DNA from 2 places in the Microbacterium sp. Leaf161 genome. Region 2 is predicted to be linked to the other one. Evidence: predicted binding sites of a transcription regulator. Region 2 holds the regulator's gene; the other holds the start of a gene.

Region 1 (15,381 bases), 870 kb from region 2:
GTCGTCTACTCGACCGACGGCGGTCGCCGGATCGGCCTCGACGTCACGGAGACTCTGAACGGGGAGTATATTCGTCGGAACGGCAGCGGCAATGGAGCGGATGCTGCCGGTGGTGCAGACCCGATGCGCACAGCACGCGAGTTCGGGTTGTCTGTCGCCCATCGGCTGCTCGAGCAAGGGGCGGCCGACCTCGTCTCCCGAGAGCATTCCTCATCATGACCAATTCGAAGCAGGACCGACCGCTGGACGGCTGGCGCATCCTCGTACCCCGTGGAGGCCCGTGGGGCGACGGCGTCGCCGCCAGTCTCCGTTCCCGGGGAGCGGTGCCCGTCGTCGCGCCGCTGATCAACTTCGCGGCCACCACAGATCAGGCCGCGCTCGACGTGGCGCTCACCCGGCTGGCTGCCGGAGAGTACGACTGGTTGACGGTGACCAGTGCGACGACCGTCGACGTGATGTTCGCGCACCGCGCCGTGGTGCCGCGCCGTACGAAGATCGCGGCAGTCGGAGAGACGACCGCAGCCGCTCTGCAGGCCGTCGGGTACGAAGTCGCGATGGTGCCGGATGAAGACAATTCGGCTGCGGGCATGGCCGAGCAGCTCATCGCCCTCGAGGCCGAGCCGCGTCGCATCCTGGCTCTGCGCAGCGAGATCGCGAAGCCCGTGCTCAGCGTCCTTCTGCAGGAGGCCGGTCACGACGTCGACAGCGTCGTCGCCTACCGGACCGTCGGCGTGCCGGTCACAGACCGCATCAAGCGCGACGTCGAGAACGGACGCATCAACGCGATCCTGATCACGAGCGGTTCGGTCGCCGAGCAGGTGCGCGAGCAGTTCCCGCTGATCCCGGATGAGACGCTGCTGGCTGCGATCGGTCCGCGGACGGCGAAGGATGCCGACAAGGCAGGTCTTCCGATCACGGTCGTCGCCGATCGTCAGACGGTCGACGCGCTCATCGATGCCGTGTCGAGCTACACCCTCCCGCACGCGGCGGACGAGCTGGCGCCGTGAGCTTCCCCGACGTCCGACTGCGCCGCCTGCGGCAGTCCCCTGCCGTCAGGGGTCTGGTGCGTGAGACCTCCCTCGAGCCGCGGCAGCTGGTGCTCCCGCTGTTCGTCCGTGAGGGACTCACCGAGGCCGCCCCCATCGGGTCGATGCCCGGAGTCGCGCAGCATTCGCTCGATTCTCTGCGTGCCGCCGCCACCGAGGCCGCCGAGGCGGGTGTCGGCGGTGTGATGCTGTTCGGAGTCCCCGCAGTCAGAGACGCGCAGGGCTCGGGTGCCGACGATCCCCAGGGCATCCTGAACGTCGCCACCGAGGTGCTCGCGGCCGAGGTCGGGGACGCCCTCGTGGTGCAGACCGACCTGTGCCTCGACGAGTTCACCGACCACGGGCACTGCGGCGTGCTCGCGGCTGACGGCACCGTCGACAACGACGCGACGCTTGAGCGCTACGCGTCGATGGCCCTGGCTCAGGCTCGGGCTGGCTCTCAGCTGCTCGGCCTCTCGGGAATGATGGACGGCCAGGTCGCCGTCATCCGCGAGGCGCTCGATTCCGAGGGCTTCACCGACACCCTGCTTCTCGCCTACGCCGCGAAGTATGCGAGCGCGTTCTACGGTCCGTTCCGTGAGGCCGTGGATTCGCAGCTGAAGGGCGACCGTCGCACGTACCAGCTCGACCCGGGCAACCGCCGCGAGGGCGTGCGAGAGGCTGTCGTCGACGAGGAGGAGGGTGCGGACATCGTCATGGTGAAGCCCGCCATGGCCTTCCTCGACGTGCTGCGTGAGGTGCGAGACACCGTGCACATTCCGGTGTGGGCATATCAGGTGTCCGGCGAGTACGCGATGATCGAGGCCGCTGCCGCGAACGGCTGGATCGATCGCCGCGCGTCGATCCTCGAGTCGCTGCTGTCGATCCGCCGCGCTGGCGCAGATGTCGTCCTGACGTACTGGGCGACAGAAGCCGCTCGCTGGCTACGCCCCTGATCGCGCTCCGTCGACTCGACGAGGTCGTCTGAGTCCCTCCCTCAGCTCTGCGGACTAGCCTGGAGGGGATGCCGGGAGAGCTCCGTGCATCGCTGAGGAGTGTGCTGTGACCGACCGCAATGATGACCTGTTCTCCGCTGCCCGCACGGTGATCCCCGGTGGTGTGAACTCACCCGTGCGCGCATACGGTTCGGTCGGGGGCACGCCGCGCTTCCTCGCGTCGGCCGCGGGTGCGACGGTGACCGATGCCGCAGGCAACGAGTACGTCGACCTCGTCGCGTCGTGGGGTCCGGCCCTGCTCGGCCATGCGCAGCCTGAGGTCGTCGCCGCCGTGCAGGAGGCGGCGACTCGAGGACTTTCGTTCGGCGCCCCGACCGAGGGCGAGGTCGAACTCGCTCAGCTGATCGCGGATCGTGTGCGGTTCGGGGAGACCCGGCCCATCGAGCGAGTGCGGCTCGTCTCGACCGGCACAGAAGCGACGATGACCGCGATCCGCCTTGCCCGCGGCGCCACCGGGCGCGACCTGCTGGTCAAGTTCGCCGGCCACTACCACGGTCACTCCGACGGTCTCCTCGCCGCGGCCGGGTCCGGCGTCGCGACTCTCGCTCTGCCCGGGTCCGCGGGGGTGCCCGCGCCGATCGCCGCACAGACCCTCGTGATCGACTACAACGACCCGGGCGCGCTCGAGGCCGTCTTCGCCGAGCACGGTCCGCGTATCGCCGCGGTGATCGTCGAGGCCGCAGCCGCGAACATGGGTGTGGTTCCGCCGCTGCCAGGGTTCAACCGGCTGCTGGCCGAGACCGCACACGCTCATGGCGCGCTGTTGATCCTCGATGAGGTGCTGACGGGCTTCCGCGTGCACCCCGCAGGCTTCTGGGGGCTCCAGGCCGCGGCCGGCGAGGACTACCTGCCCGACATCTTCACGTTCGGCAAGGTTGTCGGCGGAGGAATGCCCCTGGCCGCTCTCGGTGGACGCGCTGAGGTCATGGACCTGCTGGCACCTCTCGGCCCGGTCTACCAGGCGGGCACGCTCTCGGGCAACCCGCTGTCGGTCGCTGCCGGCCTGGCGACTCTGAGGCTCGCGACCCCCGAGGTCTATGCGACCGTCGATGCCGCCGCAGCCAGGGTCTCTGGCGCTCTGGACGCCGCTCTCGCGGACGCAGGTGTCACCCACGCCGTCGCGCATGCGGGAAACCTCTTCAGCGCCTCGTTCCGTGCTTCAGCGCCTCGCGACTATGCCGAGGCCCAGGCCCAGGAGTCGTTCCGGTACGCGCCGTTCTTCCACGCGATGCGCGAGCATGGCGTCGCGCTGCCTCCGAGCGTGTTCGAGGCCTGGTTCCTGACAGCCGCGCACGGCGAGGAAGAGCTTCAGCGCATCGAAGCAGCGCTCCCGATCGCGGCCGACGCTGCTGCCCGCGCACACGCGTAAGCTGCACGATCCCGCCTCAGACGAACATGACTCGTCGTGACGGTGAGTCCCGATAGGTGCGGCCGAGCGGGCTGAACCAGTCGATCGTGCCGTCGGGAAGCTGCTGCGCCGTCCAGCGAGTGTCGTCAGCGACGTCTGGATGCTTGAGGGAGTGGTGACGCGCGCACAGATGGGCGAGGTTGTGGATCTCGGTCCGTCCGCCCTTCGCATGATCGAAGGTGTGGTCGATCTGGCACCGATGCACCGGCATCCTGCAGCCGGGGAACCGGCAGTGCTGATCTCGCGCTCGGAGAAACCGTCGCATGGGTTCTGTCGGCCGGTAGGTGTCGGTCTCGACGACCAGCCCGGTCGGATCGAGGAACAGCCGGGTCCATCCGCCGTTGCGGCCCGCGAGATCGCGTGCGATGTCGGGGTGCAGCGGCCCGTGTCCGTCGAGCTGTGCGGGGCGATCGTCGCAGCCCGCGAGTGTGGAGGCGGCGACTGTGACGTGGATGCGCCCCAGGATGCTGTCGAGTCCTGACCCGTTGGCGGCGCTCGGATCGGAGGCGAGCAGGAGGTCGATCAGCAGATCTGCCCGCACCTGATCGATCGTGCGGGTGTCGGACGGGATGTGCTCGACGGTGGGGCCGGTCGGATCGGTCGTGAAGGTCCCGTCGCCGAAGATCGCGTAGTCGTCTCGCGACGGGTCGTCTTGCGCGATGTCTTCGGGATAGATCGGATTCTCGCCATCGTCCACCGGAGCGAGCGTCGGCTCGCGGTCGTTCCGCCCGGCGACGACGACGTGCGCGAGTCGCGTTAGTCGGTCGAGGATCGCCGTCGCGAGATGCTCGGGGAGCACGGCTGTCAGCACGCACAGACCGTCTCCTGCCGGGCGTACGGTGACGGTGCGCTCCGACTTCGAGCGCGCATGGCGCTCGGCGACCGTGGAGCCTGCCAGGACGGCGGCCAGCTCGCGCAGGTGCGCTCGTGTTCGGGCAGGGGTCTCCCGTTCGGCCACGATGACCGCGACCGTGTCGTACAGCGGCAGCACATCGGCCTCCGCTCGCCCGTTGTTGACGGCCTCACGGACCACTCCCGCCGCCCGCACGATCTCGCGGACATGCGCCGCCGTGATGCTGCCGGCTCTGAAAGCCGAACGCACACCGGGGTGGCTGGCGTCGAGGAAGCCGGCGTCGCTGAAGGCGTACTCGACGCTGCCCTGAGCCAATCGGCCCGCCGCGGAGTACTCCGCGATCATCGACCTGTGGATGGCGTCGCGGTGGAACGGGTTCTCGTCGGAGTCAGACCGGCTCAGGCGCATCCGCTCGGCAAGGAGATCGGACGCCTCGGCTTCGAGGCTTGCGATCTGTCGCCGCTTCTCGACCCACGAGTCGAGCAGCTCTGCGCGCTGCTCGCGGTCGGGATCGGTGGCGGATGTCATGCTCCGACTCTAGTAGATTTGTTCGAAGGTCGAGCAGAACATCGGAATGGAAGAAGGTGGAATCGTGGGAACCGACAACGGATCGTTGCCTTCCTGTGAACAAGACACAGACATCTGGAAGGGTGCCGCTGGCAGACTGGACGCATGGTGACGTTGCTGCTGGACCAGACGCAACTCGAGATCGTGCTCTCGCCGATCGAGCGTGCGGCGAGCTTCCACCGTGACAACGTGAGGCTCGTGCGCGACACCATCACCAAGGTCCAGCTGATCGACGACGCATGGACCTGGTTGCGTGGCGTGCCGAATCCGGGGACGCACATCCCCGGTGTGCTCGCCGCCGGAACGTGGAAGGCTGCGGGCAGCGTCGATTTCGTCCTCATCCGCCGCCGGCGTCCCAGCGTGGTCATCGACCTCTCCGGTGACGAGCAGTATCGACGACTGATCCTCACGACGAGGCACGGCCTCGCTCTGACCCAGGCGCTCCGACTCGATGTGTCGGATGAACCGGCAGACGTCGAGGAGATCGTGGCCACATCGCCCACGCCGGTGTCGAAGGGGAGTCGCCGTCCGGTGATCCGCCCACGGCCCGCCTGAGCGATCCGAGAACGAGCGAACGCCCTCCGCAGCCTCACGGCGCGGAGGGCGTTCGCGTCGGTGCCCTCGAGGGGTGACCTCAGGACCGGTCGTGCTGGCCCTCGTGGTGCTCGTGGTGCTGACCCTCGTGGTGCTCGTGGTGCTGGCCCTCGTGGTGCTCGTGGTGCTGGCCCTCGTGGTGCTCGTGGTGCTCGCCCTCGTGCTGCTCGTAGTGCTCGCCATCGCGACCGTCGTCCGCCTCGGGAGCGGCATCCGCCTCTGTCTCCGCCTCTGCTGATGCGTCGACTTCTCCGAGCGGGTAGTCCTTGGGCTCGTCCTCGTAGTAGGCGCGCGCAGCTGCGGCGAGCATGGAGGTGACGGCAGCCGAACGAGGGTCGTCGTCGCCAGACGCTTCAGCCGACGCGTCATCAGAAGCTTCAGCCGACGATTCGTCGAATTTGTCGGATTCGTCGGAATCGTGTGCCTCGGCGAAGAACTCGACTCCGGAGTGCTCGCCGGTGCCGTCTTCGTTCGCAGTCGGGTCTGTCGCGTCAGGGACGTGACCGTCGGTGTCGTCGCTGACGCGGGCGTCGGTGTCGTCGGCGGCATGAGCGTCCGGCGCGTCGGCCGGGGCGGTGCCGAAGAGGATGTCGTCGAACGACGGCTGGGCGTTCGCAGCTTCGGTGTCCGCGGGCGTCTGCGGCTCGGTCGATCCGCCTGCCGGGTCATCATCGCCGTGGGCGTCCTCGCGGCCCGCATGCGCGGCCTCCGACGCGACGTCGGCCGCATCTTCCGCGTCGTTCGCATCCGAGGCATCGGCCGCATAGCGGAGCTCTGCCGCGGCGTACTCGATGTCACGAGCCGCATCCGCCGCATCCGCCGCGTCGTCGGCCTCGGCATCCGCCGCGTCGGCCTCCGCGCGGGCGGCGTCGGCCACGTCCGCATCGGATTCGGAGAGAACCGACGCATCCGCATCGGTCGCAGCTGCATCGGACTCGGACACATCGGACCCCGCGACATCCTGAGCCTGCAGGGTCTCGGAATCGGCGTGGTCGGAGTCGGCCACGTCCGACGACTCGGATGGCGGCGCGGAATCGACGGCAGGCGCTCCGGCATCCGCGACCGGCGCTGCGGAATCGACCGGGGCGGCGGTGATGGCCTGCGGCGCGAGCCTGCCGCCGCGGACGAGCTCGATGAAGACGTCCTCGAGAGTGGGGCCGCGCTGCACCAGGGTGGCGAGGGCGATGCCGGCCGATGCCGCGATGGCGCCGACGGCTCCCGCGTTGCTGCCGCGAACCGTGAGACCCGATCGGAGCACCTCGACCTCGAGGCCCGCCGCCGAGAGCGCGGACTTCAGTGCGGCACGATCCGCCGCGTCAACCACGACCGAACCGGCAGAAGGGTCGGCGAGCGTCTCGATGCCGCTCGAGAGAACGAGCTGGCCCTTCGAGAGCACGAGCACGTGGTCTGCGACCTGTTCGATCTCGCTCAGCACGTGCGAGGAGACGAGAACCGTGCGGCCCTCGTCGGCGAGGCGACGCAGAAGGAGGCGGATCCAGCGGATGCCCTCCGGGTCGAGGCCGTTGGCCGGCTCGTCGAAGACCAGAGCGCCGGGGTCGCCGAGCAGCGCGTGTGCCACGCTCAGCCGCTGACGCATTCCGAGCGAGAAGCTGCCGATGCGACCTTCGGCCTCGTGCTCGAGACCGACCAGCGAGAGGACCTCGTCGACACGCGAGAGCGGGATGCCGTTGGCTTTGGCAGCGATCGTCAGCTGGCGTGAGGCCGAGCGGCGAGGGCGATACGCGGTCTCCTCCAGGACGGAACCGATCGTGCGCAGCGGGTGACGCAGCTCTGCATGCGAGACTCCGCCGATCGTGGCGGTGCCGCTCGTGGCGCGCACCTGGCCGAGGAGGATGCGCAGGGTGGTGGTCTTGCCGGCGCCGTTCGGGCCGAGGAAAGCGGTCACGACACCGGGCTCGACTCGCGCGGAGAAGTCGGACACCGCCGTCACGTCGTTGAAGCGCTTCGTGACGTGCGTGAACTCGAGCACCTGTCCGTCGGGCATCTGCGACCTCTCGTTGCAGTGGGCAGTTCTGTCTATCCTGCCGGAAAAGCCGCAGGATCGTGCATTTACCCTACGAACGCGGCCGGATGCAAGGGTCCGTCAACCGGGTAGCCTGGCACCCGTGACCGAATCCAGCGCTGCTTCCCGGGTCCTCGTCCGCACCGAAGGGGCCCTCGGCAGGCTGACCCTGAACCGGCCGGAAGCGATCAACGCGCTCGACCCCGGGATGATCCAGCAGCTGACCGAGGCCCTCGAGCGTTGGCGCGACGACACCGATGTGCAGATCGTCGTCATCGACGGCGCGGGCGAGCGAGGCATGTGCGCCGGGGGAGACGTTCGCGCACTGCATGGGCAGATCGTGGCCGGACGCACTGAAGAGACCGCCGAGTTCTTCCGCGCCGAGTACGCGTTGAACGCGATGATCGCCGAGTACCCGAAGCCCATCGTCTCCATCGCCGACGGCATCACGATGGGCGGCGGCGTCGGCCTCTCGGGTCACGCGGCCATCCGCATCGTCACCGAGCGTTCCCAGCTGGCGATGCCCGAGACGCGCATCGGATTCACCCCTGACGTCGGCGGCACGTGGCTGCTGGGGCGGATGCCAGGGCGATTCGGGGAGTACTTCGGACTCACGGGCTCGACGATGAACGGAGCGGATGCGGTGCTGCTCGGCTTCGCCGACCACTTCGTGCCGTCCGATCGGCTCGATGCGCTGCGCGAGGCGCTGGCCTATCGTGCCGACCCGACCGGGCCGGCCGAGATCGTGCTGCTGTTCGACGAGACTCCTGAGCCGTCTGCGCTCCCGGCGTCACGCGATTGGATCGACCGCGCGTTCTCGTCCGACACGATCGCGGAGATCGTGTCGCGGCTCCGCGCCGAGGAGGCTGCGGATGCCGCGACGACCGCGGACCTGCTCGAGAGCCTGGCGCCGACCGGACTCGCCGTCACCCTCGACGCCGTCAGGGAGGCACGTCGACTCCCGAACCTGCGCGCCGCTCTCGAGGGCGAGTACCGCCGTGTGATGTGGTTCGTGACGCGGCATCCCGATCTCGTCGAGGGCATCCGTGCGCAGGTCGTCGACAAGGACCGCAATCCGAAGTGGAACCCGGCGACCATCGCCGAGCTCCCGTCGGATGCCGGTGCTGAGGCTCGGGATTTCGTGCCCGAACGCTCGCTCTTCTGAGGTATTTCGATATATCTGCGGTTGTTCGCCGCGGTGCATAAACCGCTGGCCGCGGGCTAAATGGTTCGCTGTCAGCGAAGGTCCGCCCATCGGGGGATACGAATGTCCGAAGTTCATGCCACTCTTGCTTGTGCGCGATCGTCGGCCTGCGTCCGCCCGTCGGGAGATCCGCCGATTCATCCTTCCTAGAAAGTCCGCCTGTGCTGGGAAAAATCCTCCTCCGTTATCTCGCCCGCTATAAATGGCTGCTCGCGGCCGTCCTGGTGTTCCAGTTCGCCAGCGCGCTCGCCACCCTCTACCTCCCGCGCCTGAACGAAGACATCATCAACAAGGGCGTCGCCCAGTCGGACACCGATTACATCTGGCGCACCGGGCTCTTCATGCTCGCCGTCTCGCTCGGGCAGATCATCGCCTCGGTCATCGCCACCTACTTCGCCGCCCGCGCGTCCATGGGCGCGGGGCGCGACATCCGCGCCGACGTCTTCGCCAAGGTCAGCGGATTCTCCGAGCGCGAGGTGTCGCAGTTCGGTGCCGGCTCCCTCATCACGCGCAACACGAACGACGTGCAGCAGGTGCAGATGCTCGCGATGATGGGCGCCACCATGCTCGTCACCGCGCCGCTGCTCGCGATCGGCGGCATCATCTTCGCCGTGCAGACGAACATCGGTCTGAGCTGGCTCATCGCCGTGTCCGTGCCGCTGCTGCTGATCGTCGCCGGGCTCGTCGTCAGCCGCATGGTGCCGCTGTTCCGCAGCTACCAGGGCAAGCTCGACACCGTGAACCGCGTGCTGCGCGAGCAGCTCACCGGCGTGCGCGTCGTGCGGGCCTTCGTCCGGGAGAACATCGAAGAAGAGCGCTTCCGCGGAGCCAACACCGACATCATGGTGGTCGGCCGCAAGGTCGGCTCGCTGTTCGTGCTGCTGTTCCCGCTGTTCATGCTGATCCTCAACGTCACGATCGTGGCAGTCGTGTGGTTCGGCGGCATCGAGGTCAACAGCGGCACGGTGCAGGTCGGCACGATCTTCGCGTTCATGCAGTACATCGGTCAGATCATGGGCGGCGTCATCATGGCCAGCTTCATGGCGATCATGATCCCGCGCGCCGCGGTCTCGGCCGAGCGCATCGGCGAGGTCCTCGACACGCAGTCGAGCATGGAGCGCCCGGCGAACGGCGTCACCGAGTTCCCGACGCCCGGCTCGGTCGCCTTCGACGACGTCGAGTTCACCTACCCCGGGGCCGACTCTCCCGTGCTCAAGGGCATCAGCTTCGCTGCAGAGCCCGGCGAGACCGTCGCGATCGTGGGGTCGACCGGTGCGGGCAAGACGACACTCGTGTCGTTGATCCCGCGACTCTTCGACGTCTCGGGCGGAGCCGTGTTCGTCGGCGGCACGGATGTCCGCGAGGCGGATGTCGAATCGCTGTGGGCGACGATCGGTCTCGTTCCGCAGCGCCCGTTCCTCTTCACCGGCACGGTGGCGTCGAACCTCCGCTACGGCAGAGAGGACGCGACCGACGAAGAGCTCTGGCATGCCCTCGAGATCGCACAGGGCCGCGACTTCGTCGAGGAGATGCCGCAGGGCCTCGAATCGCGCATCACACAGGGCGGCACGAACGTCTCGGGCGGACAGCGTCAGCGTCTGGCGATCGCCCGCGCGATCGTGCGTCAGCCGCAGATCCTGGTGTTCGACGACTCGTTCTCGGCTCTCGACCTCACCACCGACGCGCGATTGAGGCAGGCCCTATGGCGTGAGCTGCCGCACGTGACCAAGATCGTGGTCGCGCAGCGCGTCTCGTCCATCACCGATGCGAACCGCATCGTCGTGCTCGAAGGGGGCACCATGGTCGGCGTCGGCACGCACGAGGAGCTCCTCGAGACGAGCACCACGTACCGAGAGATCGTCGAATCGCAGCTGGGGGTGGACGCATGAGCGAGCAGAACACACCTCAGACCCGTCGCGGTCGCGCAGCCAAGGCCACGGCCGCGACCGCCGCGGTCGCACCCGAACTGACCGAAGAAGAGAAGTACGAAGCCGAGCTCGCCGAGAAGGCGCGCCAGGACGGCGGCGGCTGGGACAGCGTCGCACCCGGCAAGGCCGACAACTTCGGCCAGAGCTTCAGCCGGATGATCGGGTTGCTCAAGCCCTCGGCCGTGTGGTTCATCCTCGTGTCGATCGCCGGCGCCGTCGGCGTCGTGCTGACGGTCGCCGCGCCGAAGGTGCTCGGCGAGGCCACGAACCTCATCTACAAGGGCTTCATCTCGGTGCAGCTCGCGCAGGCGAACGGGGACTTCCCCGGGTTCCCCGCCGGCACCCCGCAGGACGATGTCGTCGCCGCGCTCCGCCAGGGCGGGCAGGACGACTTCGCCAACCAGGTCGAGGCTCTCGGCAGCTTCAGGGTCGGTGACGGTGTCGACTTCGACGCGCTGCGGTGGATCATCATCGCCGTGCTGGCGATCTACATCACCGCCGCCTTCCTCAGCTGGCTGCAGGGCTACGTGATCAACGTCATCATGGTCCGCACCATGTGGCGCCTTCGCGAAGCGGTCGAGGCGAAGATCAACCGCCTGCCCCTGTCGTACTTCGACAAGGTGCAGCGCGGAGACCTGATCTCCCGTGTGACCAACGACATCGATAACATCACGCAGACGATGCAGCAGTCGCTGTCCGGTGCGATCACGGCCGTGCTCACGGTCGTCGGCGTGCTCGTGCTGATGTTCTCGATCTCGTGGCAGCTCGCTCTCGTCGCGCTGATCGCGCTCCCGCTCATGGGTGTGATCTTCGGGGTCATCGGCCCTCGGTCACAGAAGGCCTTCGGCACCCAGTGGCGCAAGGTCGGTCGCCTGAACGCCCGCGTCGAAGAGGCTTTCTCCGGCCACGCGCTGGTCAAGGTCTTCGGTCGCGAGCAGGATGCACTCGAGAAGTTCAAGGCCGAGAACGAGGAGCTGTTCCAGGCGAGCTTCAAGGCGCAGTTCCTCTCCGGCATCATCATGCCGGCGATGACCTTCGTCGGCAGTCTCACCTACGTGGGCATCGCCGTGCTCGGCGGTCTCATGGTCGCGAGCGGGCAGCTGCGTCTCGGCGACGTGCAGGCGTTCATCCAGTACTCGCAGCAGTTCACGCAGCCGCTGTCGGAGCTCGGTGGAATGGCCGCGGTCGTGCAGTCGGGAACGGCGTCCGCCGAGCGGGTGTTCGAGCTGCTCGACACCGAAGAGCAGGAGGCCGACGCCGCAGATGCTCCGAAGCTCGCCGACGGCAAGGGCGTCGTGGAGTTCGAGAACGTCGCGTTCTCGTACACGCCCGAGCGTCCGCTCATCAGAGACCTCTCTTTCCGGGTCGAGCCCGGTCAGACGGTCGCGATCGTCGGTCCGACCGGAGCGGGCAAGACGACGCTCGTCAACCTGATCATGCGGTTCTACGAACTGAACGGTGGGCGGATCCTGCTCGACGGTCAGGACATCTCCGAGGTCACGCGTGAGCAGCTGCGCTCACGCACCGGCATGGTGCTGCAGGATCCGTGGCTGTTCGCCGGCAGCATCCGCGAGAACATCAGATACGGACGCTCCACGGCGACCGACGACGAGGTTCTCGAGGCGGCGAAGGCGACGTATGTCGATCGCTTCGTGCGCTCCCTCCCCGAGGGCTACGACACGGTGCTCGACGAGGACGCATCGAACGTCTCGGCGGGTGAGCGCCAGCTGATCACGATCGCGCGAGCGTTCGTCGCTCAGCCGTCGATCCTGATCCTCGACGAGGCCACGTCGGCGGTCGACACCCGCACCGAGGTTCTGCTCCAGCACGCGATGGCGGCGCTGCGACAGGGACGCACCTCGTTCGTGATCGCTCACCGACTGTCGACGATCCGCGACGCCGACCTCATCCTCGTGATGGAACACGGTGACATCGTCGAGAAGGGCACGCACGACGAGCTCATCACGGCGCAGGGTGCGTACTGGCGTCTCTACCAGTCGCAGTTCGAGCAGGCGGCCACCGACATCGACGCAGAGGACGCGCTCACGGGCTCGACCCCTGTCGTCGTCAGCGGCGACGCCGAAGAAGCTGCTGCGGCGGCACAGGTCGGGGTCTCGGTGGGGGCGCAGGTTCCTGCCGCCGAAGCCGCTGCGGCACAGTCCGTCGTCGAACGCTCGGACGACGGGGGCCAGAAGGGCTGATCCGCACGACGGCCGAGAAGCAGAATGCCCCGACTCCCGTTCATCCGGGGGCGGGGCATTCTGATGTCGTCAGCGCTGCGCTTCGGTGATGCCGAGGAGTTCGAGCGGATGGGTCAGGCGCCACCACGGGCTCGGGGCATCGACGTCATCGGCGAGCGACAACGACGTCGTCACCGTGTTCAACGGTCCTGAGCTCGTCAAGGTGCCGACCTCGTCGCCCGACTCGCGGTTGTCGCCGAGGGAGAAGTCGGTCGAGGCCTCGGCCATCGCGCCGTTCCACAGCACGATGTCGGCATCGGCATCCGTCACCACATCAGCGGTCGCGCCCCACGGCGTCGTGACCGTGCCGACGACGGTGCCGGCCGCGACAGCGGGAGCCTGCTGCTCCAATGCCGTCTCGACCTGCGAGAACAGCGAACGGGTCTGGGCGAGGCGCTGCTCATCGTCGGCCTGCCCGAGAACCGACGCATAGAGGTGCACGGTCGTGTCGTCGAGCGTGATGACCTTCGCGGTCAACAGGTTCCAACTGTCGCCGAGCGTGCCGGTCTTGACTCCGACCACGCCAGGATCCGCCAGCATCCCGTTCGTGTTCACCACTGTGCCGGCGCCCGGAAGATCGACAGACGGAGTGCCGACGATGCCGGCGAACACGGGGTTCTGCATCGCCAGTTCGGCCAGTGCGACGAGCGACTCAGGCGTGGCCGTGTTGCGGGCGTCGAATCCCGATGGGGTCACGATCGTGATGCTGTCGAGGCCACGGTCGCGCAGCCACACCTCCGCCGCAGCGGTGAACGCCGAGGGGGAGCCCCAGATCTCCTGAGAGAGGCGGTCGATGTAGTTGTTCGCCGAACCGAGCAGCGTTCCCTGCAGGAGCTGGAACTCGGTGAGAGTGCCGCCCACGGGCACGTCGAGCGCCGACTGGTCGGAGCGGCGGTAGTCCCAGTACGCCAGGTTGTCCGCCCGCGTGAACGAGAACTCCGGGCCCTGCTCGCCCACGGCGAGAGGCATCCGATCGAGCACCATCAGACTCGAGACCACTTTGGTGACGCTCGCGATCGCCGCCGCATCGAGCGATGACGACGTCGTGCCGATGCCGCCGATTCCCACGGCGGCGCTTCCCTGGGTGGGCCAGGTGATGGCGGCTGTGGGCGCGGCGACCGTGGAGAGCTCCACTGCCTGCACGGTCGGCGCCACCTCGTGCAACGGCCACAGCATGGCCGACCCGACATAGGTGCCGAGCAATCCGACGAGAACGCCGAGCGGGACCAGCACGCCGGGGCGGGTGATCGCCGGGCGCAGATGGGCTCCGGTCAGAAGTGCGCCGCCGCTCGCGGCGGGAGGCGTGTCATCGAGCGCCTCGGTCGCCGGGTGCCGCGCGACTTCGACCGCGTCGACCCACGTCAGGGGCGTCCCACCGCTGGCGCCCTCTGCCCACTGGGCGTGGGGAGTCGTCTCGGGAGCCTCGAGAGCCGCCTCGAGAGCGATGAGCCCGGGTGCGTCGTCATCCGCATCTGATCTGGGTGCCGCATCCGTCGTGCCGGCCGACGAGACGTCGGCATCAGGAAGCGCCGCAGGCGAACCGGCGGGCTCCGACGAGTCAGCCGTGGCACCGGCAGGCGCTGACGCATGAGGCGCTGTCGCATCGGGCGTCGACGCATCGCCCGCAGGAACGGCGGAGGCGGTGGCCTCGGCGGAGTCAGGAGCGGTCACCTCCTCACGGTACCGAACTCGCGCAGGGATCAGTGTCGCTGCAACAAGAGCAGACGTGAGTGTCGTCACTGGGTAAGATCGTCAGAACAACCACGGGAGTCCGGCGAGCCGGGCTGAGAGGGAGCGAATCGCGCTTCGACCGTCGAACCTGATCTGGGTAATGCCAGCGCAGGGAGGAGTCACTGATGAGTACATCCACGCCCGGATCCACCACGGAATCCGCAGCCGTCTCGCGCGCCTCGAAGGGCCTCGGTCGCCCTGAGCTCTGGCGCTGGCGGGTCGTCGACATCGTCGTCGCCAGCGTCATCGCCGTCGCGTGCGCGCTGATCTTCCTGCTCTGGAACGTCGGCTACGAGGTGCCCAGCAGCATCCTGAAGCCGCTGCTCCCCGGCGTGCAGGGCCTGCTCGCCGGCCCCTGGCTCATCGCCGGTGTGCTGGGCGCGCTGATCATCCGCAAGCCGGGCGCCGCGCTCTACACCGAGCTGGTCGCCGCGATCATCTCGGCCCTCGTCGGCAACGCCTGGGGTCCGCTGACCATCGTCTCGGGCCTCGTGCAGGGTCTCGGTGCCGAGCTGATCTTCCTCGTGTTCCTCTACGGCGTCTGGCGTCTGCCTGTCGCGATGCTGGCGGGTGCCGGAGCCGGACTCGCGTGCGGCATCAACGACCGCATCCTCTGGTACGCCGGGGCAGACACGCTCTTCACCACCGTCTACATCGTCTCGACCACCATCTCGGGTGCGGTGATCGCCGGACTCGGCGCGTGGCTGATCGCCCGAGGACTCGCGGCGACGGGAGCCCTCAGCCGGTTCGCCGCCGGCCGCGAGGTCACCGCACGGGTGTGAGCTCGCCCAC
Region 2 (15,381 bases):
AGCCCGAGAGACCAGGGGGGTTTGGATGGCACGGTTTACTGTTTCCGCAGAAAATTACGGATACGGGCCCGCTTCGAAATTGGAGACCATCAGCCGGAATCTCATCCAACGGGGCCATGAGTGCCACTTCGTCGGAAGCGGTGTCGCGTTGTCATTCGCGAGATCGAATCCAGCAAGCTTCTCCTCAATTCGGCAGTTCGACCGATTCGTGGATGTGTCCCCGGAGGGTACAGACGCAGTCATTAGCGTGATGGAGCCAGCACTTGCGGTGTGGGCGCACGCGTATGACCTCCCCTCCGTCTATGTGGACAGCTTGTATTGGATGTGGAATTGGGACGGAATCGAACCGATAGCAGAGCATCATCTCCGTGAGCTTCGACGCACTACGGGACCAGCCGATGCACTCGCGTACCTCGGAGATGTGCCGATGCACACCGCTCAGTTCATGGCAAACTGCTTGAGCACCATCACTTGCGCACAGATGGCCGGCGACCGAGACTGTCGTCGAGTTCCCGACCATGACGTCGTTCACCATGTAGAGGGAATCGTCGATCTCTCCCAGAGAGCATCAGTTCCCCGCGACATGTGGCTTGCCTCGACGGCTGGGCTAACAAATCCTTTGATGAATGATCAACGGGCGGCAGAGTGGATCTACACCGTTGCTGAGCTACTCATGGATGCCTCCGACTCTGCTGGAACGAGTGCGCCGATTGTCCTTGCCGGCAATCCTCTTCACCTTCGAGCGATGCGCTCGCTCCCGCGGCGGATTGAGCTCCGACCACTCAGCCACAAGGACACTCTGACTACACTCAATCGCGCAATCGGATGTCTGACCCCGCCGGGACTGACGACGGTGCTCGAGTCGCTCGCGTACGACACGCCGGTACTGTTCCTTCCCGAGCAGCACTACGGTCACCACGCGAACTATGCACGTATCACCGGCGTCGACGGCCCCTCTGAGGTGTTCCCCGACGCGCTCGTCGGCACCCGGAAAATGCGAGTTGCCTCCGCCGATGCGATGGCGGAGACGAAAGAACTGGGGGCGCTTCTCCGCGAGTGCTCCATGAACCGAGGCGCGATGTGGGATGACATGGTCGATTCCCTAGCTCGCGGAATGAGGAGCGCGATGCGCGGTGAGGATCTTGTGTCACGTCAACAGCAGGAACTGCAGCGCCTCGCTGGCGGAATCGACGGCGTGCACCAAGTGGTCGATGCTGTGGAAACCGTGCTCACAGCTCGCCATCGGTTCGCCGGAGTCGGCGCCCAGAGCACGCTGTCCGCAGTAAGTTACATCTGAGTTCTTGAGGTGGATATCCTAAACCCCTGTCATGTCGCTGCTTCCGATTCACAATCTGCGGCGGTTACCGCACCCGAGGCGAGCGACGGGGCGCCTCTGGCGATCAGCGTCGCGATGATGCATCACCCATCTCGAAGCAGGAATGTTCGCACTATCCGACGGCTCTGCGCACCGCTGGAGGTCTCGGTCGTCACTGACCCCGACCCCGATGGCATTCCTAGCCCACTCCGCACGGCACGAATCGCGTGGGTTCCGCCCGCGGGGAGCACCCATCACATGGTGATCCAGGACGACATAGTGCCGGCCCCCGGTTTTGCGGCAGCAGTCCTGCAGCTCGTCACTGCCCGTCCCGATGCCGTGATCGCTCTGTCTACTAATAGCGACAGCCCTTGCAATTCGTGGCAGGTACGGTCGGCGGCAGTGGCTGGCCAATCATACGCGAACCTTGTGCCATGGGAATGGACGCCTTCTCTCGCGCTGATCATGCCTCACGAGCTGGCGCGCGAGGTTGCCTCGCACCTTCAGGCGCTTCCCTCGACGATGAAAGCTGATGACCTCGCAATCGGTGATTTTCTGCGTGATCACAAGGTGAGGGTACTTACACCGATTCCGCATCTCGTTGATCACGGCGGGAGTGACAGCGTCGCTGGAAATATGGACGAAGGCCCGCGCCACGCCACTGTCTTCGCGGGACGCCCAGGGGCGACGCTTCCGGATTGGTCCCGTATCGCCCATCTGGAACGAGCTTCGCTCGATGGCAAACCAGAGGACTACCTGCACACCGTGACATTGCAGGACTCCCGTTGTCTCGTCGACACGCCCATCCAGGGCGATGAGCTGTGGCCCGCGAAGCGGCGTTGGCGTATCTGGGGTCACTGGCCAGAGCAAGTCGAGTTCTTCGGAGTCACCAGGAGAGAAGTCCTGACCGACGCAGAACAATCGCGAGTGGGCTTGATACCTGCGTTGCCTGGTCATCTCATGAACGAGATATGGGCTGCGGGCTTTCTACTTGGTCTGGACGCAAGTAGGCGTCAGTGGGTGGAGGCTCCGCCCCCTGCGGGCGTTCTAGGCTCAGCCGCGATGGCATCGCTTCGAAGCTGGCTAGAGGTTGGACTTCGCACGTCTCACCTCGACGTAATTGGACCAGCGGAGATGGAGACGCTCATCAACTATTGCGCGCAAGCCGTTCGTAGAGGCGGCACCGCATCGAGATCTGATCCGCGCGCAGATTGATGGAGCACCCATGAAGACACGAACTTTGAGGATTCTTGCCGCGCATCGCTTTGGCGACATCGGTGGGAATGCGGACCTAAATTTGCTCTACGAGGGCATCAAGTCGTCAGGACCCGTGACTATTTTGCCACTCACTGCACGATCACTCTGGCGCGAGCGCGCCGACATAATACATGTCTATTGGCCTGAGTGGTGCATCAACCGCAAGCACGGCTCAATAGTCTCTGCAATCGATGCCGCACGTCTGCTCCTTCAATTACGGCTCGCCCGACGACGGGGCGCACGACTGGTATGGAGCGCAAACAACATCATCTCCCACGAATCTGACCGCTCAGGAGTCGTCGACTTCTTCATGCAGGCTTTCGTTCGACAAACCGATCTGGTGCTCTGCGCGTCCCAAACATCTATGGATGACTTCCAGCGCTACTACCCCACGCTGCGAAATGTGGAACAGCGAGTAATTCCTCTCGGCCACTATCGAGGTGTCTATCGGGACGGTCAGGTTTCCCAGGCCTCGGCTCGGGAAATACTATCGCTCCCGCCAGATAAACGTATCGTGATCGCCCTAGGTATGCTACGACCTTACAAGAACCTGATGCAATTGCTCGAATGCCATGCTCAAGTTACCCGCGACCGCGAGGATGTCTTCCTTTACATAGTTGGAGACGCTCTCGACGAGCGATTCGCGAAGCGGCTCGTCGAGAAGGCGCAGCAGGTTGGCAATGCTCGCGTTGACGTCCAGTATGTGGAGGACGACAACATGCATCTCTATTACCAGGCCGCCGACGCTGCAATCCTTCCCACCTCTCTTTCTGTGAATTCCGGAAGCGCGATGTTGTCCTTGTCATTTGGCGTTCCGGTAATGATTCCGCACCGAGGTACGTTCATCGAAATGCGGGAAACTGTCGGCGCCGACTGGGTCCACACCTTCGACGGTGGCATCCGTGCAAGCGTTCTCGACCGCACATTTGACCTCGCCAAGCCCGCTACGTTACCCGACCTGGACAAACATCACGACTGGAGAAATATCGCGCGAACGACATACGATGCTTTCGTTGAAGCCGCAACAGCCTAGTAATGCACCATCTTGCAAAGGATACATATGAAAAGGCACATCCAATCACCAAGTTCCTGGGATGCCGAACAACTCGCAGATAGCGGATGGCGGATACGCTGCTCCGACAGCGAGATCTCCGCGTTGGACTCACTTCTGGATACATTGCGATCGCGTGGCGTGACGCTGGACTCAGCGACGAAGGAAGATTTCGCAGACGCTACAATGCAGGACTTGGCTCATCGCATTCTCGAACAACTGCGAGACGGCCCCGGAGTTGCTTTGGTCGGTACATGGCCCCTGCAGAAATGGGGCATCGATGACGCCGGGCTCCTATTTTGGGGCCTCGGCGCACTCCTTGGATCTCCGCGAGCGCAAAGCGAAGATGGTGCCCGCTTGTACTCGGTCGGCGAAGAAGTCCCGCGCGGCGCAGACCTTGAGATGGCCTATCACGTCGACGTCGGCCGCCCGCCTAGTCCCCCAGAGGTTATCGGGCTTCTGTGCTGCCGCGCCGCTCGCACCGGCGGCGCTTCGTCCGTTGTCAGTGGGAAACACGTCTACGAATCGCTTGCGTCATCTCGAGCCGACCTAGCGGAGAAACTCCTCGACCCGATTCCATTCCTTCGACCCGACGTCGGAGGTGGATGGCAGGACCGAAAGCACATCGATTTGCGGCCGGTCGTCCAAACTGGAGATGACTTCCGGATCAACTACAGCAGATACTGGATGGACCAAGGCGAACTTGCACACGGCGAACCACACGATGAGATCACTGCTGAGGCTCTAGCCGCTTTCGAAGATCTGCTCAACACCCCCGGCATCGGCGCGAGTCATAGACTCGAAACTGGCGAGATGATTTTCATCAACAACCGGCACGTGCTTCACGCTCGCCAGCGTTACGAGGATAGCGCGTTACCTGATGAGAAGCGCATGCTCTGGCGTGTATGGGTCGATCTCGAGAGTTCGTCCTGAGATACGGCCGCGAGGATCTCGACGAGACGAACTCGGAGCCTTCTGGTTGGCCCGCAAGATCTGGCCTCTGGACGGCGTCGATCTGGATTTCGGGCCGCCGCCCGTCCTGTTTCTAGCCGACATGACGGGCGGTTACCCTGCTCGAGATCAGCGACGTCACATGGACGTAGTTTTATGTCAAACGATGAAACCTGATCCTCGGCACGAGATGAACTACCGCAGGCTGTCGACCCAGTTGCGGAGCAGCTGGATTCCTGCCTCTCCCGACTTCTCCGGGTGGAACTGCGTCGCCGAGAGCGGTCCGTTCTCGACGGCGGCGAGGAACGGGTCTCCGTAGGTCGACCAGGTGAGCACGGGCTGTGGGAACGGCGGGATGACATCGAGCTCCCACGACTGCGCGGCGTACGAGTGCACGAAGTAGAAGCGCTCGTTCTCGATGCCCTTGAACAGCACGGAATCGGCGCCCGGCTCGACGGTGTTCCACCCCATGTGCGGAAGCACGGGCGCGTTGAGTTCGGTGACCGCTCCGGGCCACTCGCCGAGGCCCTCGGCATCATGCCCGCGTTCGACGCCGTGTGCGAAGAGAACCTGCATCCCGACGCAGATGCCGAGGACGGGGCGTCCGCCTGCGAGGCGACGGTCGATGATCTCGTCGCCGCCGTGCGCGTAGAGCGCGTCTCGGACGGCTTGGAACGCGCCGACGCCGGGCACCACGAGACCGTCGGCCTCGAGCGCCTCTTTGCGATCGCGCGTCAGCACGGCGTCCGCACCCGCAGCGACGAGAGCCTTCACCGCCGAGTGGACGTTGCCCGATTCGTAGTCGAAGACGGCGACCCTGGGTGCCGAGCTCACAGCGCACCCTTCGTCGACGGGATGCCGTCGACCAGGGGGTCGAGCGCTTTGGCCTGGCGGAATGCTCGAGCGAACGCCTTGAACTCGGCCTCAGCGATGTGGTGGGGGTCACGGCCACCGAGGACGCGCACGTGCACCGTCAGCCCGGCGTTGAACGTGATCGCCTCGAAGGAGTGGCGCACCAGCGACCCGGTGAAGTGCCCCCCGATGAGGTGGTGCTCGAAACCGGCGGGCTCTCCCGTGTGAACGAGGTACGGGCGCCCCGAGATGTCGACGACGGCCTGGGCGAGCGCCTCGTCGAGCGGGACCAGCGCGTCGCCGTAGCGGGAGATCCCGGACTTGTCGCCGAGCGCCTCGCGGATCGCCTGACCGAGCACGATGGAGATGTCTTCGACGGTGTGGTGGGCGTCGATCTGCGTGTCTCCGGATGCGCGCACGGTGAGATCGGTGAGAGAGTGCTTCGCGAACGCCGTCAGCATGTGGTCGAAGAACGGCACCGACGTGTCGATGCGGCTCGCACCGGTGCCGTCGAGGTTCAGCTCGAGCTCGACGGTGGACTCCGACGTGCTGCGCACACGCGTGGCGGTGCGGGAGGTCTGGGCGGGGGTGCTCATGAAGCCGATCCTATCGAGGCGAGGGCATCGAGGAACGCGGTGGTCTCCGCCTCGGTGCCGGCGGTGACGCGGAGGTGTCCGGGGATCCCGACGTCGCGGATCAGCACTCCCCGGTCGTACAGCTGCTGCCAGACCTTCTGAGGCTCTGCCACGCCCCCGAAGAGGACGAAGTTCGACCACGACTCGTGCGGCGTGTAGCCGAGGGCCTCGAGCGTCGCCGAGATGCGATCCCGCTGCTCGACGATCTCCTCGACCATGCCCAGCATCACGTCGGAGTTGCGCAGTGCGGCCACCGCCGCCGCCTGAGTGAGAGCGCTGAGGTGGTACGGCAGACGCACGAGCCTCAGGGCGTCGATGAAGGCGGGATCGGCGGCGAGGTAGCCCACGCGAGCACCCGCGAACGCGAAGGCCTTGCTCATGGTGCGAGACACGGCGAGCCGAGGGCGTCCTTCGAGCAGTGTCAGGGCGGAGGCCGCCTCGCGCGGCGCGAACTCCTGGTACGCCTCGTCGACGACCACGATCCCGGTCGATGCCTCGTAGACCGCTTCGACCACGTCTAGACCGAGCGGTGTGCCCGTCGGGTTGTTCGGGGAGCACAGGAGGATGACATCGGGGTCGACATCCCTGACCTGGGCTGCCGCCTCTTCGGGCGTGATCGTATAGTCGGGCTGCCTGGCGCCGGCGACCCACCGCGCCCCGGTCCCCTTCGAGATCAGCGGGTACATCGAGTAGGTCGGGCTGAAACTGAACGCCGTACGACCCGGCCCCCCGAATGCCTGCAGGATGTGCTGAAGGACCTCATTCGACCCGTTGCCCGCCCAGATCTGATCCGCCTCGAGACCGTGGCCGAGGTACTCGGCGAACCCCTCGCGCAGCGTGGTGAACTCGCGATCCGGGTAGCGGTTGACGTCTCGGAGCGCGACCGCGATGTCATCGAGGATGTCGCTGGCCACGGCGTCCGGAACCGGATGCGTGTTCTCGTTGACGTTCAGTGCGATCGGGAGAGGCGCTTGAGGCGCTCCGTACGGCGTGAGCCCCCGGAGGTCGTCGCGAAGTGGCAGGTCGTCGAGTGATGCAGTCACCCTTCCCATGGTAGGCCGCGTTCGCCCGATGAACGCCCGTGAGGACCGAGTATGAAGGGGAACTCCCCCGCCTCGCTCCACGAATCGGGGGAAGTCGGGCTCACTCCGAATACTGCGCCGGAATCGCCAGCTCCTGACCGATCTGCAGCTCCCCGCCGCGCAGCAGGTTCAGCCGTGTGATGTCGCCGATCACGTCGCGCGGATCGGCCTCGGGCGCGATGCCCTCTGCGATCGACCAGAGGGTGTCGCCCGGCATCACGGTCACGGTCGCGAACGTCGCCGTCGCCGCCTGCTCGCCCGAGGCCATCGCGCTGCCGCCGCTGATCGCCGCGAAGGCGATTCCGACGGCGAGGGGCACCGCGGCGACGGCGAGCACGACGCGTCGACCACGCGCCGTCAGCCGGAGCCGCGTCGCCGGACGAGCCGGAAGGACTGCTGCACTGCTGAAGGTGATGGTGCTCATGTCGTGCTCCTCTGCATCTACCGCGTGGGCGGTGAAGTTGGCGTAGCGTTCGCATCCACGCCTCGGCCGGGAGCCGGGGATGCGAAGCTACGTACCGAAGTTATCTTCGAATTCGAACATCTGTCAAGCGTTCTTCGAAACAGAAGTGCGAGAATCGGCCGACACGCTCGAACAGATCTTCCACATCGTCGCGTTTCTCGGATACGGTTTCGATAGGAACACCCCATCACGGGCCTCCGACATTCGAACTGAGACGCCGGATCGCACACCTGAGGAGCACCATGAGCGACAACTCCGCCCCCGAGGCCGACGCCCCGCGCACTCGTCGCCGGAAGAGCCTGAGCCCGAAGCAGATGGCGATCCTCGAGGTCATCCAGACGTCGATCAGTCACTACGGCTACCCGCCGAGCATGCGCGAGATCGGCGACGCCGTCGGACTCAAGTCGCTGTCCAGCGTGACTCATCAGCTGGGTCAGCTCGAGCTCAGCGGATATCTGCGCCGCGATCCGGGAAAGACCCGCGCGATGGAGGTGCTCATCGACCTCCCCGGGGCGAGCGGTGAGAACCCTGCCGATGTGGCGACGCCCGTCGGAGACGCCGCACTGGTTCCCCTCGTCGGGCGCATCGCCGCCGGCGTTCCGATCACCGCCGACCAGCAGGTCGAGGAGATCTTCCCGCTCCCCCGTCAGCTCGTCGGCAAGGGCGACCTGTTCATGCTCAAGGTGTCGGGCGAGTCGATGATCGACGCCGCGATCTGCGATGGTGACTGGGTCGTCGTCCGTTCGCAGAACAGCGCAGAGAACGGTGAGATCGTGGCCGCCATGCTCGACGGCGAGGCCACCGTCAAGGTACTCCGGAGACGAGACGGCCACACGTGGCTGCTGCCTCGGAACTCCGCTTTCGAGCCGATCCTCGGCGACGAGGCCGTCGTGCTCGGCAAGATCGTCGCGGTGCTCCGCTCCGTCTGACCCTCTCCGCACACGAGCCTCCGGAATCGTGCATTCTCGGAGACCTCGTCGCCTGGCCCGAAACCCACCCTGTGTGACGCCGTGAGCCGGTGCACCATAGGCTCGAACCATGTCGTCGCCGTTCGGTACCTGGCCCTCTCCGTTCACTCCCGACCGGATCGCCGCGTCGTCTCCGAGGATCGACGGCGCCGCCTTCGTCGGCGATGACATCTGGTGGGGCGAGTCGGTGCCTGCCGAGGGCGGTCGCCTGACGGTACGAAGTTCCAGCGGCGCCGAGATCCTCCCCGCGCCCTGGAGTGCACGGTCGCGCGTGCACGAGTACGGCGGAGGGGCGTGGACGGCGGATGCCGAGGGGACACTGTTCTTCGTCGAGGCCAAGGATCAGCGTGTGCATCGGATGCCCCGCGGTGGCGCCCCGATGCCCCTGACTCCCGCGGGGCCGGCACATGGCGGCCTGCGCCTGCAGAACGGGCGACTGTTCGCGGTGCGGGAGGACCTCTCGGTCGACCCGCACCAGCGCGGCATCGTCGAGATCCCGACAGACGGGTCCGCCTCCGACGATCCGACGCTGCTGAAGGTGCTCGTGGAGGGAGAGTCGTTCTACGCGCATCCTGCGCTGTCTCCCGACGGGACTCGCGCCGCGTGGGTCGAATGGTCGGGCGAACGCATGCCGTGGCAGGACGCGTCGCTGGTGCTCTCCGACGGCACCGGCCGGACGGAGCTGCCCACGCGAGCCGCCCTCCAGCCGGAGTGGACGGACGACGGCGAGATCCTGTACTCGGATGACCCCTCCGGTCGCTGGGCGCTGCACCGACAGCGCGTCGACGGCCGCGAGGCGGTCGGTCCCGCAGAGCGGATCGACGACACGGACGCCGACACGGGATACGGACTCTGGGTGCTCGGCAATCGCTGGTATCGACCGCTCGCCGACGGTCGCATCGTGGCGGTGCGCACGAACGGACGCGACGAGGTGGACGTCATCGAGCGGGACGGCGGTGCCCACCGCATCCCCGTTGCCGCCGACGGCCATGTCAGCATCGACGATGTCGCAGGCACCCGAGTGCTCCTCTCCGGCAACAGCTCGACGACCGCGCCAGGTGTCTGGTGCGTCGACGTCGACTCCGGCGACATAGAGGTGGTCGCGGGAGCGACGCCGGCGGACCCGACGTGGATGCCCGCAGCATCAGAGATCCTGGTCGATGGCGCTCACGGCCCTGTCCATGCTTTCGTCTACGAGCCCGTGAATCCGTCGGTTTCAGCCGCAGACGACGAGCTCCCGCCCTACCTCGTGCTCGTGCACGGCGGCCCGACCGCCCATGTGACGGGCGCCTCGTCCGCGGCCATCGCGTTCTGGACCAGCCGCGGCATCGGCGTGCTCGACGTCAACTACGGCGGATCGACGGGATACGGGCGCGCCTACCGAGAACGACTCGACGGCGGATGGGGCGTGGTCGACGTCGACGATGTGATCGCCGCGGCGCGCGGCCTCGCCGAGGCCGGGCTCGCCGATCCCGACCGCATCGCGATCCGAGGGGGTTCGGCCGGCGGCTGGACGGTGCTCTCGTCGCTGGTGCGGGGCGGCACGTTCGCCGCGGGCATCAGCCGATACGGCGTGGCCGATCTGCGGATGCTGACCGAGCACTCGCACGACTTCGAGGCGCACTACGTCGAGGGCCTGGTGGGACCGCTGCCCGAGGCCGAGGCGCTCTACGTCGATCGTTCTCCCCTGACGCACGCCGATCGGATCGGCGTGCCCGTGCTGCTCATGCAGGGAGCGGAGGACCGTGTCGTGCCGCCGTCGCAGTCCGAAGCGATCCGCGACGCTCTGGCGCAGCGAGGCGTCGAGCACGAGTACGTGCTCTACCCGGGTGAGGGCCACGGCTTCCGTGCGAGCGAGACCATCATCGACGCACTCGAGAGGGAGCTCGGCTTTCTCGGACGCGTGTTCGGCTTCACGCCCGCGCGCTGATCACTCCCCGACGCGGTTGCGCAGGCGCATGGCGCGGTCGGCCTCGCGGGTGTCCTGACGCTCACGCAGCGTCTGACGCTTGTCGTATTCCTTCTTGCCCTTGGCGAGGGCGATCTCGACCTTGGCCCGACCGTCCGAGAAGTACAGCTTCAGCGGGATCAGCGTGTAGCCGCCGGCAGACACCGCATGCTGCAGCTTCGCGATCTCCTCGCGGTGCAGCAGCAGCTTGCGGACGCGCTTGGCGGAGTGGTTGGTCCAGTGCCCCTGCGAGTACTCCGGAATGTGCACGGAATCGAGGAAGACCTCGTTCCCCTTGACGAACGCATACCCGTCGCTGAGGTTCGCGCGTCCCTGACGCAACGACTTGACCTCGGTGCCGGTGAGCACCATCCCCGCCTCGTACGACTTCTCGATGTTGTAGTCGTGACGTGCGCGACGATTGGTCGCGATGACCTTCTCCCCGCGTTCCCTGGGCATGATTCTCTCCTGATCCGTGTCGCGCAGTGTTCCAGAGCCCGAGTCGGGCGCACGACAGCCTGTCAGTCTATACCGGCGAGCCGCTCACGTGCGAAGCCAGCGCCGGATCGCGAAGCCCGCCGAGAGCGCGGCCAGCACGACACCGATCCCGATCAGCACGGGGACGACGACGACGGCATCCTGCATCGACACCCACGTCGTGATGAACGGCACGCGTCCTCGAAGGTAGCCGTCGACACCGAAATGCACCCCGGCGACGACCGCCGCGCTCGCGAGGGCCGAGCCGAGGAACGCGGCGAACACGCCCTCCAGCACGAACGGCGTCTGGATGAAGCGGTTGGATGCACCCACCAGACGCATGATCCCGATCTCCTTGCGCCTGGCGTAGGCGGAGAGTCTGATGGTCGTGCCGATCAGCAGGATGGCGGCGATCAGCATCAGCGTGGCGATCCCCACCGCGATGTATGTCGCGACCGTCAACGCGGAGAAGAGCGGCTCGAGGTACTGCAACTGGTCCTGCACCTGCTCGACGCCGGCGACGCCGTTGAACGCCTCGGAGATCACCTGAGACTGGCCGGGGTCCTTCATGGTGACGAAGAAGACCTCGAACGCCTGCTCCGGGGTGATGACGCTCGCCTGGTCCTCGCCGAGCTGCTCGACGAGCTTGGCGTAGGTGTCCTCCTTGGAGTCGAAGGTGACCTCGCTGATGAGGGGGGCGAGCGCCTCGCCCTCGAGCTGGGCCCGCACGGCGTTCACCTGCTCCTCCGAGGCACCACCGTCGACACAGGTGTCCTGCTCGGAGATGTCGGAGCACATGTACACGGCGACCTGGGCCCGCTCGGTCCAGTACCCGCGCATGGTGCCGATCTGCGCCTGCATGAGGATCGCAGCGCCGACGAACGTCAGCGACACGAAGGTGACGAGAACGACGGAGATGACCATCGAGATGTTCCGTCGGAGGCCGCCGAGGGCCTCGGTGAGGATGAGTCCGATTCTCATGACGTCGGCCCCACTTCTTCGGAACCGTCATCAGACAGGCCGAGGCGATCGGCCACGCCGAGCTCGGCGACGTCGACCTGCGGCATCACGATGGGATGCGTCCGAGGCGCGACAGGGGCCTGGACGGCCACGGGCTGCTCCTCGACGACGGGCGGCTCGATCGGTGCGGCCTGCGCCTCCGGCGTCTCGGATGCGGTCGGTACGGCATCCGCGGATGCTCCCTCGGCCCTGCGCTGAGCGGTGAGCTCCTCAGCGAGCGCAGCGCGGACGAGCGAGAGGTCGGCGGTCTGGCGCTGCACCTCCTGCACCGCGGTGAGGGCGGCTGCCGCTGCCGCACCGCGCACCTCCTCCGGGACGAGGCGCGGGATGTTGGATGTGTCGCCATACCCGCCGTGCACTTCGTCTCGCACCATCTCGCCGTCGCGGAGCTCGATCACTCTGCGCTGCATCTGGTCGACGAAGCCCGCCTCGTGCGTCGCCATGAGCACGGTCGTACCGCCCGCGTTGATCCTCGCGAGAAGCTGCATGATGTCGACCGACGTCGCCGGGTCGAGGTTTCCGGTCGGCTCGTCCGCGAGCAGCACCTGGGGGCGGTTGACGAGCGCTCGAGCGATCGCGACGCGCTGCTGTTCTCCACCGGAGAGCTCGTGCGGCATTCTCTTCTGCTTGCCGTCGAGCCCGACCAGCGCGAGCGCCTCGGGGACGGCCTGCTGGATGAAACCGCGCGACGAGCCCGTCACCTGCAGGGTGAAGGCGACGTTCTGATAGACGGTCTTCGACGGAAGCAGTCGGAAGTCCTGAAACACGGATCCGATGTGGCGGCGGAAGTACGGCACCTTGCGGTTCGCCAGCGAACGCAGGTCGCGTCCGAGCACGGCGACGCGACCGGTGGTCGGCACGTCCTCTCGGAGGATCAGCCGCAGACAGGACGACTTGCCCGACCCTGAAGCGCCCACGAGGAAGACGAACTCGCCTCGCTGCACTTCGAAGTCGACATCGGACAGAGCGGGCCGTGAGGTCCCGCGGTAGCGTTTCGTGACGTTCTCGAACCGAATCATGGCGGTTCGAGCCTAAGCGCGCCCGTTCATCTGTTCGCGAGCGACACCCCGCGGGAGCCCCCTGCGTGTCACACCGCACTGCTATACATGGAGGTGCGATCCACGCCATCAGGGTGGACGATACTCCGAGGGGGAACCATGACGACGCCTGCAGGCTGGTATGACGACGGATCCGGGCGCCAGCGCTGGTGGGACGGCACCCAGTGGACCGAGCACTTCGCTCCGATCGTCGACTCCACGGAGCCCGCAGCGGATGCGTCGACCGCCGGTTCGACCGACGACGAGGCGACGAACTCCGGTTCCGCCCAGAGCGCGCATGACGCCTCCTCCGCAGGCTCCCCGGAGACCGCGGCCGACGCAGAGACCGCCGCGTCGATCGAATCCGTCGCTGCGGTCGAGACCCAGTCGTGGAATGCCCCTGCACCCTCCGACTCCGATGCCGGTGCGCAGGCGCCTGCGGACGAGGTCGCAGCTCCCGAGTCCGAGTCCTCCTGGTCCGCCTCCGAGACTCCCGTTGAAGAACCCGGCAGCGCGCAGGCACCCGACTTCACCGCTCCGGGCGCCGCTGCGCCGGCCGACGGCACCGTGCAGCCGTATGGCGGGGGCGCGCCCTCGTACCCCGGTGCCGCTGCTCCTGCGCAGCCCCAGGAGTACCCCGTCACCGCCGGCTACCCGGGGGCCGCAGCGCCGAGCTACCCCGGCGCCGCACCCTATGCGTCCGCAGGACAGCAGTACGGTGCTCCCACGGGCTACCCGCCCGCGTACGGAGCGACGGCCCCGGCAGCTCCGTCGGGGCCCTCGATCCTCGGCCTCGTCGGGCTCGGGCTCGCAGCGCTCGGCACCATCCTGTCGTGCATCCCCGTGATCTTCTGGCTCGGATGGCTCTTGCTGGGCGTCGGATTCATCGTCTCGCTGATCTCGCTGTTCCTCAAGGGCAAGAAGTGGCCGGGCATCTCCGGCCTCATCCTGTCGGTGATCGGCGCGATCATCGCGGTCGTCATGTTCTTCGTCATCGTCTTCGCGACGGTGTCCGAGGCCGTCCGCGACCTGCCGACGGCCCCGCCGTCGAGCGATTCGGACACGGGCACCGGAACGGAACAGGATCCCGGGACCGACGAAGAGGGCACGGGAGCTCCCGAGGTCGTCGAGGGCGAGATGGGCTCCCCCGTGCCGATCAACCAGATGGCCGCCACGAGCGAGGTCACGATCCACTCGGCCACGTGGGCGACGAGCGACGGCTCGAGCATTCCCTCGACCAACGGCGGTTACGTGATCCTCGACGTCACCTTCACCGGCGTCTCGGGCACGAGCTACCTGAGCGCATTCAACTTCGGCATCGAGACCGCTGAAGGCGTCGAAGGGACCTACGACTACTACGTCGACGGGATCGTGGCTGAAGAACTCGAGCCCGGCGACACGGTCGACGGCAAGATCACCTTCGACGTCGCGCAGAGCGAGTCCTACGACGTGATCTTCACCGACGAGGTCCTGCAGGAGGTCACGCGCATCACCGTCACCCCGTCAGCCGGCTAGAACACAGCGCAAGGCGAACCCGTCCGGCGGTCGCCGGCGGTTCGCGTCGCAGGTGGGCCCGTGCACGATGCTTCGGCATCCGGCACGGGCCCACTTCCGTCCCGGCCCACTTCTGCACGGGCCCATCTCGGCTCCGGCCCGCTTCAGCTCCGGCCATGTCCGCCCGTCGCCACGCGCACTCGTCGGGGTTCGGCCTCCGACATGGACACGAACCGCGAGGGGGGACGACAAAAGCGGGCCGCCTCGAAGAGGCCGCCCGCTGAGAGTGAGCCTTCGCTCAGTCCTCGTCTTTGCGCTTGCGCCAGCGGATGCCGGCCGAGATGAACCCGTCGAGATCGCCGTCGAACACGGCAGCCGGGTTGCCCGACTCGTGTCCGGTGCGGAGGTCCTTCACGAGCTGTTGGCCGTAGAGGAAGTAGGAGCGCATCTGATCGCCCCAGCTCGCCGTGATGTTGCCGGCGAGTTCCTTCTTCTTCGCGGCCTCCTCCTCCTTCTGCAGGAGCAGGAGTCGGGTCTGCAGCACTCGCATGGCCGCGGCGCGGTTCTGGATCTGCGACTTCTCGTTCTGCATCGACACCACGATGCCGGTCGGCAGGTGGGTCAGGCGCACCGCGGAGTCGGTGGTGTTGACCGACTGTCCGCCAGGGCCCGACGAACGGAAGACGTCGACACGGATGTCGTTCTCGGGGATGTCGACCTCGGTCGCCTCCTCCATGAGAGGGATGACCTCGACCGCGGCGAACGACGTCTGACGCTTGTCGGCAGAGCCGAACGGGCTGATGCGCGCGAGGCGGTGCGTTCCGGCCTCGA

Evidence for each region. The regulator LexA, encoded in region 2, represses DNA repair genes until DNA is damaged. The targets are predictions, from matches to a motif close to TCGAACANNTGTTCGA.
Region 1: the regulator LexA is predicted to act here: its motif matches at 4,841-4,856, upstream of ASF87_RS04555 (HNH endonuclease signature motif containing protein).

Annotation. Positions count from the first base shown of each region.
Region 1 is NZ_LMOW01000001.1:911,026-926,406, reverse strand. It holds gene hemC (hydroxymethylbilane synthase) at 1-219, shown strand, start outside; gene ASF87_RS04570 (uroporphyrinogen-III synthase) at 216-1,007, shown strand; gene hemB (porphobilinogen synthase) at 1,004-1,981, shown strand; gene ASF87_RS04560 (glutamate-1-semialdehyde 2,1-aminomutase) at 2,088-3,410, shown strand; gene ASF87_RS04555 (HNH endonuclease signature motif containing protein) at 3,427-4,830, opposite strand; gene ASF87_RS04550 (hypothetical protein) at 4,975-5,424, shown strand; gene ASF87_RS17875 (ATP-binding cassette domain-containing protein) at 5,504-7,468, opposite strand; gene ASF87_RS04540 (enoyl-CoA hydratase/isomerase family protein) at 7,590-8,651, shown strand; gene ASF87_RS04535 (ABC transporter ATP-binding protein) at 8,852-10,579, shown strand; gene ASF87_RS04530 (ABC transporter ATP-binding protein) at 10,576-12,819, shown strand; gene ASF87_RS04525 (D-alanyl-D-alanine carboxypeptidase family protein) at 12,889-14,529, opposite strand; TPP riboswitch at 14,612-14,721, shown strand; gene ASF87_RS04520 (ECF transporter S component) at 14,715-15,371, shown strand; gene ASF87_RS04515 (ATP-binding cassette domain-containing protein) at 15,368-15,381, shown strand, end outside.
Region 2 is NZ_LMOW01000001.1:38,394-53,774, forward strand. It holds gene ASF87_RS17600 (hypothetical protein) at 428-1,297, shown strand; gene ASF87_RS17405 (glycosyltransferase) at 2,541-3,605, shown strand; gene ASF87_RS00205 (TauD/TfdA family dioxygenase) at 3,633-4,556, shown strand; gene hisH (imidazole glycerol phosphate synthase subunit HisH) at 4,770-5,408, opposite strand; gene hisB (imidazoleglycerol-phosphate dehydratase HisB) at 5,405-6,022, opposite strand; gene ASF87_RS00220 (histidinol-phosphate transaminase) at 6,019-7,113, opposite strand; gene ASF87_RS00225 (LysM peptidoglycan-binding domain-containing protein) at 7,205-7,567, opposite strand; gene lexA (transcriptional repressor LexA) at 7,849-8,535, shown strand; gene ASF87_RS00235 (S9 family peptidase) at 8,645-10,504, shown strand; gene smpB (SsrA-binding protein SmpB) at 10,505-10,981, opposite strand; gene ftsX (permease-like cell division protein FtsX) at 11,066-11,980, opposite strand; gene ftsE (cell division ATP-binding protein FtsE) at 11,977-13,038, opposite strand; gene ASF87_RS17860 (DUF2510 domain-containing protein) at 13,177-14,571, shown strand; gene prfB (peptide chain release factor 2) at 14,849-15,381, opposite strand, start outside.